DNA from 2 places in the Bacillus sp. z33 genome. Region 1 is predicted to be linked to the other one. Evidence: riboswitches for the same ligand, from Rfam matches in the RefSeq annotation. Region 1 holds a riboswitch; the other holds the start of a gene.

Region 1 (3,421 bases):
CACTATGCTTACCTCCTGGCAGAAAAAGGTTTCAGAGTATTTTTGCCCGAGGCGTACTTGCACGGGGAACGTGAAGATGGGGATACACAGAATTTATCTAGGTCATTTTGGAAAATTGTCATAACTTCCATAAAAGAACTTCATATAATTAAAAAATATATCACTGAACATGGATTAGCGATTCATGATTGTATAGGCCTTGGCGGGACATCTATGGGCGCAATCACGACGCTTGGTGCGTTAACTCAATATGATTGGATTCGTGTTGGAGTAAGTATGATGGGGAATCCGGCCTATAGAAAGTTTGCAGAGTACCAAGTGAATGAATTTGAGAAACAGGGAATTGATTTGGGATTTACGGAAGAAGAGAAATGGAAAGTATTCAGTTCTCTTGAAAAATTTGATTTATCCCTGCAACCTGAAAAATTAAGAGATCGGCCACTTTTCATCTGGCATGGGGAAAAGGATCCGGTCGTACCTATTGCAGGTAGTCGTGCATTTATTGATAAACACCAAGAAAAAGTAGAAACAGGGATGATTACTTATATATCCGAAAAAAATGCCGGACACGCCGTAACAAGAAAAGGGTTGCTAGAGGCTGTAAACTTTATAGAAGAGAAGCTTGTATAAGGAATAAGAATGGTCAGATTGACCAAAGTTTGGTAGGATTGAAGCATGAATGTGATGGAAGGAGAATGAATATGGACCAAGACATGAAAGATAGTATTATGAGTGCATTAGAAGAAGTTTTAGACCCAGAATTGGGTATTGATATAGTAAACCTAGGGTTAATCTATGATGTGGACATGACTGAAGAAGGTGACGTCACAGTTAAAATGACTTTAACAGCTATGGGCTGTCCTTTGGCTGGTACCATTGTCGATCAGGTACGGTATGCATTGAAAGAACTGCCGGAAGTGAAAAATGTAGATGTGGATATTGTTTGGACACCGGCATGGACAAAGGATCGTATGTCCCGCTATGCAAAAATTGCCTTGGGCATCCGATAATTGAGAAAAGAAGAGAGCTGTTTTATGGGCTCTCTTCTTTTATGCAGTGGTAATGAGGAAACGGGGAACTTTAAAAAAGGCGATTGAATCAAAATCCATATTAGCAAATGGCATAAAGTAATTAGCATACTGGATTGAAAATAGCTTTTATTTCTGATAAAGTAAAAATAATCAAATTATTTGCGGGGGGACTCATTATATACGAGTTGAGAAGGTTAAAACCTGACCCTTTGAACCTGTCAGTTAACACTGGCGTAGGGAGCAATTAGTACATAGGCCTATTGGATATGTGCGAAAAGCTCTTCAGGTTTTTAGAAGAGCTTTTTTTGTTTCCAATTAAATAGTTTTGATTGCGGGGGGACTCATGAATGCGAGTTGAGAAGGTAAAACCTGACCCTTTGAACCTGTACAGTTAATACTGACGTAGGGAGCAATATCATCAGTTGATATGAGACCCTTTTTTAGTATGTGAAATACCCACACTATTAAAGGGTCTTTTTCCATACGTCCACCAAAAAATGGAGGGCTGAAAATGGCATTTTGCAACGAAGTGCGAAGAGAGGAGTATGTTTGCTGGAAAGGGAGGTTTGATTATCCATTCATATTAAAGCTCGCCGATGGAACATTGCCAATAGAGAGTTTGAACTATTATGTGCGCCATGCCCATGAACAAAAGCAAAACAAGTTAATAGAACTTTTCCATAAAAGCTTTTTGTACGAGTGGATTTTTGGAGAAATGGTGATGTCTAAACAAAGTTGGATTCCGGAGGGGTTAAGATAATGCTTAAACAAATTAGGAATAGGAAGCCACTTATTCATTGTATGACTAATTATGTGGCAGCACCTTTACAGGCAAACGGCCTATTGGCAGTTGGAGCAGCTCCTATTATGGCTGATGAAGAAAATGAAATAGAGGAAATTGTCAGTAAAGCAGATGCTTTACTCCTTAATATTGGAACACTCAATAAACGGACAAAAGAAGCTATGCTGACAGCCGGAAAGGCAGCAAATATCCATGGTATTCCAGTTGTATTTGATCCGGTTGGCGTGGGAGCGAGTACATTTCGTAAAGAAAGTGTTCAGGAATTCTTGGAAGAAATTGATTTTATTTTGATTCGTTGCAATGTAGGGGAGCTTGCCACCATTGCTTGTGTCGACTGGACACAAAAGGGAGTAGATGGTGGATCGGGTGAGATGGATCTTAAAAAGGAATCAAAGAAAATCGCCAATTTATATAACTGCTTTGTGATTGTATCTGGAGAGAAAGATGTTTTAACGGATGGATCCATATGCACCATGGTAGAAGGAGGCCATATCAACATGACACAGATTACCGGTACAGGGTGCTTGTTAAGTGCTATTTCTGCTGCTGCATTGACAATCAAGGAGGTAAATCTTGTCCATTTGCAGGAACTTTTACATGAATATAAACTTATCGGCAGTTTGGCCGGTAAACAATCTAACTATGTAGGTGATTTCCAGACAGTTATTTTAAATGAATTGAATCGGTTATCCAGAGGGGAGGACTTGATATGAAAGTAGTTATGACGATTGCTGGTTCTGATAGTGGTGGTGGAGCAGGAATCCAGGCTGATTTAAAGACTTTTCAGGAGTTAAAAGTATTTGGGACATCAGCCATTACGTCTTTAACAGCGCAGAATACAAACGGAGTACATGAAATCTATCCTGTTGATCCTTTGTTTGTTCGGAAGCAAATTGAAGTACTTGTTGAAGATTTTAATGTAGCAGCGATTAAAACAGGTATGTTATATTCTGAGGAAATTATTGAGGAAGTATACCACGTACTAAAGGATCTCGACATCCCACTTATTATTGACCCGGTTATGGTTGCAAAAGGCGGAGCGAGTCTATTGCATGAAAAGGCAGTTCACAGCCTGCGTAAAAAGTTATTCTCTATCTCTACTATGATTACGCCCAATATACCGGAAGCGGAAGTACTGAGTGGAATAGACATCGTAACTGCAGATGATAGAAAAAAGGCAGCAGAAATCATGATGAGCTATGGAGCAGAATGCGTGGTCATTAAAGGCGGCCATATAGATAATCAACAGGTTGCTGAGGATACAGTCTATTTGGTGGGTAGAGAGACATTCAGTTTGCAATCGGAAAGAGTACACACAAAAAATACGCATGGAACAGGATGTACCTTTTCTGCAGCGATTACGGCTTTTCTTGCAAATGAATATTCGACCCTTGGAGCAATTTTAGAGGCGAAAAAATTCATCCAAATGGGAATCAAATATGATTTGCAATTGGGACATGGGCATGGGCCGACGAATCATTTTGCCTATAATCAGTATGAAAAATGTGAGGTGATTCTAAATTGAATCGACATCTCCTTCGTATTTATTTTGTAATGGGTTCACAAAATATCTTAAACAATCCATTAG
Region 2 (3,421 bases), 110 kb from region 1:
TAAATAAAGACTAAATGTACCTGATCCTACTAATATGACCTCCTGCTTTTCTGCAAAGAAACAGGAGGTCATCCATTTGCCTTCTCAAATCGAAAACTCCTTAAATTAAAAGAGACATTCCAGGAAAACTTCATTCATATGTACCGCAGGAATCTCTCTTATTCCAAACATTATGATTGCAGAACTTTATTGACTAATTCTTTAAATTTACTATGGACATCGTTTTCATTTAATGAGCTATAAATCCGGTATTGATCCTCGTCCAGAATCCGGTAGTGTTCACTTATCATATTTTGCTGCAGAACATACCCTCCTTCAAGCAGAATATCTTTCCACCATACCTTGCCGCCAAGCATTTTTTCTTTTCTGTAATCAATTCTTTCTCTTGAAACCGTTTCAATAACTTCGAGTGGATCCCCGCCAAATAATGTCTGCACAGTTAAGGTTTCACGAAACAATGAAACGACAGCCACAACAGTTGTCCAGCTTGCTTCATTGCGTTCCTTTTCGATCTGCACCAATGTTTTTTTGGAAATTCCTATTATTTCAGCCATCTTGTCTTGTGTATAATCAACCTCCACACGGATTAATCTCATACGTTCAGATATTAGACGAATAATCTCATCCTTACTCATAAACATCCCTCTTCCCATCTATAAATTAATATTTTATACTCTCCACAATCAATGTTCACTACTACTATTATAATAGAAATAAATGGAAAAGAGGTACTATAATGTATATATTTACTAATTTTTTTATATTCCCTTGTTCTTCTTCCTAAAAACCTACTTAGAATAAAAGTAAAGGTCAAAAGAACCAGTCTATACTAAAAATAATAATTCATTAAGAATAGAGAAATAGTACACAGTAGGTATAAGCGAAACACAAAAAGGCTCTCAATGATGTTGAGAGTCCAGATATAGTGATTTATTCATTTAAGAATGATGTGCGGGCTTTCTGAGGATGACTCGCGGTGCGGCAGCAAATAAAAGCATCATAATAAATCCGCTAACAATCACACTTGGCAACATGTAGGATAAATTATACAGTAACGAAAATACAGCGACCGATTGGCCATCGGCCGAACCAGAACCAAAGAACACGATTCCGGCAATAAAATGAGCGATAAAACGCAGAGTACTACCGAGTAAGATTCCCATTAGGACCATACCAGAAGTTTTCAAGTCCTTCTTTCTAATTCCTTCTCTTTCAACATACTTAAACACAAGTCCTGCTAAGCCAACTACCGTATAGGCAACAATATAATCAAGGAGCCCTTGAATAGGGTGCATGATATAAGCAGTTCCTGATAATATTTGCAATAGACCAAGCAGTAATCCTGTTGTTACGCCCCCTTTGACACCCCAGCGATACGCCATTAAAAAAACAGGTACCATAGCAATTGACACGCTTCCTCCCTGCGGCCATAAACTGAAAGACAGAACACCGGCCAATAAATCAAAGATAAATGCCAAAGCAGAAAAAACAGAAATCTCCACCATAAATAATAATCGGTTGTTTCTCATTGTACTTCCCCTTTCTATCAAGAGTTTTGAATAGTCATCTCAAGTCTTGATCGGGCATAAACAAAATACAAAAAAGCAATGCGCGCACAAAATGGCTCGCATTGCTTACATTTACATTCATTCAGCCACATTCCTACGCTAGTGTTAACTAACAGGTTCAAAGGGTCAGAACTCATTCGTTCACTCTCAGCCACTGGCTCCCCTTGTGGAATACTATTCATTTCTTACATCGTACTAATTTTGCCATCTATAAGCAAGCATTTACTTTTCAAAACTAAACTAATTAGGCAGTCATTTCTTCTACTTCTATTTCTGATGCTTCATTTTCCCTTTCTTCGCGTTTCTTTTCAGATTCAGCAATGATAAGAGCACAAGATGCATCTCCTGTGATATTAACTGCTGTTCTAGTCATATCAAGTAAACGATCAATACCCAAGATCAATCCTACACCTTCAACTGGAAGGCCAACCTGTCCAAGAACCATGGTCAGCATGATTAATCCCACACCTGGTACTCCCGCTGTTCCAATACTTGCAAGAACAGCTGTTAATATTACGGTAATTAATTGCGTCATCGTAAGTTCCACGCCATAGGCTTGGGCAATAAATACAGTGGCAACCCCTTGCATGATAGCTGTTCCATCCATATTAATGGTAGCACCAAGTGGCTGTACAAAACTGCTGATGCTTTTTGGTACTTTCAACTCTTTTTGTGTAAGCTCCATAGCTACCGGCAAAGTTGCACTGCTCGATGAAGTACTAAAACCTACTGTCATAGCTGGGAAAAACTTCTTGAAAAATTCAATTGGATTACGTCTCGCAAATATTGTAATGGCTCCCCCATATGTGAAAATGGTATGAATCAGCAATGCCAATAGAACGACGATCATATAAAGACCCATATTTTTAATAGCTGGGAGACCCTGATTGCCAATAGCAGTTGCTATCAAGGCAAAAGTCGCATACGGTGCTGCTTTCATAATAAGGTTAACTAAATACATCAGTACCTCATTACCTTGCTCCAAGAGGTTAATAATACCCTTTGTTTTCTCACCAAGAGCCGTAATGGCAATCCCAAAGAAAATAGACATTACAATTACTTGGAGCATATTTCCTTCAGCCATCGCCTGAATTGGATTCTTTGGAATGATATTAATGAGAGTTTCAGAAAAAGAGGGGGCTGTAGTGGCTGTATATTCAGCCGAGGCAATATCAAAATTACCTCCATTCCCTGGTTTAATGACTAAGGCAAGGAATATACCAATTGTGATGGCAAATGCAGTTGTAGACAGGAAATAAAGAATTGTTTTACCACCAATCCTGCCGAGTTTTTTAGGATCACCCAAACCTGCTGTACCCAAAGTGATTGAAATGAGTACAATCGGGACTACTAACATTGTGATGGCATTAATAAACAGATTGCCAATTGGTGAAAATGCTACAGTATTTAAGATTTCAAATAATTGAGGTGAAAAAATATTAAGAGCTAATCCTACAATCGCACCAATAAATAATCCTAATATAATTCTAATTGTAAGGTTCATAGATGCCCTCCTTCAATTTTTTATATTATCAATTTAATAATCCTCCCTAATAAGGAGGATTTATCAAAAGTACATCTAACTAATCAGATGCATTTTTTATTATTATAATATAATAATAGTAGATTATTCCTAAGATGACAATGGAAAGAATTACAGGAGGGATTTATGGTGTTACTGAGTCTTAATTTGAGCTAAATTGGAATCTAAAAACGATGTAGGAAATAATAATAAGTATCGTATTTCATGGGATATTTTTTCTTAGTTCTCTTTATATATATATAACGAACATTTTCCATTTTCAATAACTCATCCAATAAAAAAAGACGCAATATATACGTCTTTTCGGAAA

What was found. Region 1 has a riboswitch for thiamine pyrophosphate ahead of AC4G3L_RS08395 (hypothetical protein). Riboswitches for the same ligand answer to the same signal wherever they lie in the genome.
Region 2: another riboswitch for thiamine pyrophosphate. It lies ahead of thiT (energy-coupled thiamine transporter ThiT); the one in region 1 lies ahead of AC4G3L_RS08395 (hypothetical protein).

Annotation. Positions count from the first base shown of each region.
Region 1 is NZ_JBZFQN010000002.1:267,471-270,891, forward strand. It holds gene AC4G3L_RS08385 (prolyl oligopeptidase family serine peptidase) at 1-630, shown strand, start outside; gene AC4G3L_RS08390 (metal-sulfur cluster assembly factor) at 702-1,010, shown strand; TPP riboswitch at 1,185-1,288, shown strand; TPP riboswitch at 1,355-1,457, shown strand; gene AC4G3L_RS08395 (hypothetical protein) at 1,543-1,791, shown strand; gene thiM (hydroxyethylthiazole kinase) at 1,791-2,546, shown strand; gene thiD (bifunctional hydroxymethylpyrimidine kinase/phosphomethylpyrimidine kinase) at 2,543-3,358, shown strand; gene thiE (thiamine phosphate synthase) at 3,355-3,421, shown strand, end outside.
Region 2 is NZ_JBZFQN010000002.1:152,810-156,230, reverse strand. It holds gene AC4G3L_RS07805 (universal stress protein) at 1-7, shown strand, start outside; gene AC4G3L_RS07800 (helix-turn-helix domain-containing protein) at 171-635, opposite strand; gene thiT (energy-coupled thiamine transporter ThiT) at 939-1,529, opposite strand; TPP riboswitch at 1,643-1,743, opposite strand; gene AC4G3L_RS07790 (dicarboxylate/amino acid:cation symporter) at 1,813-3,072, opposite strand.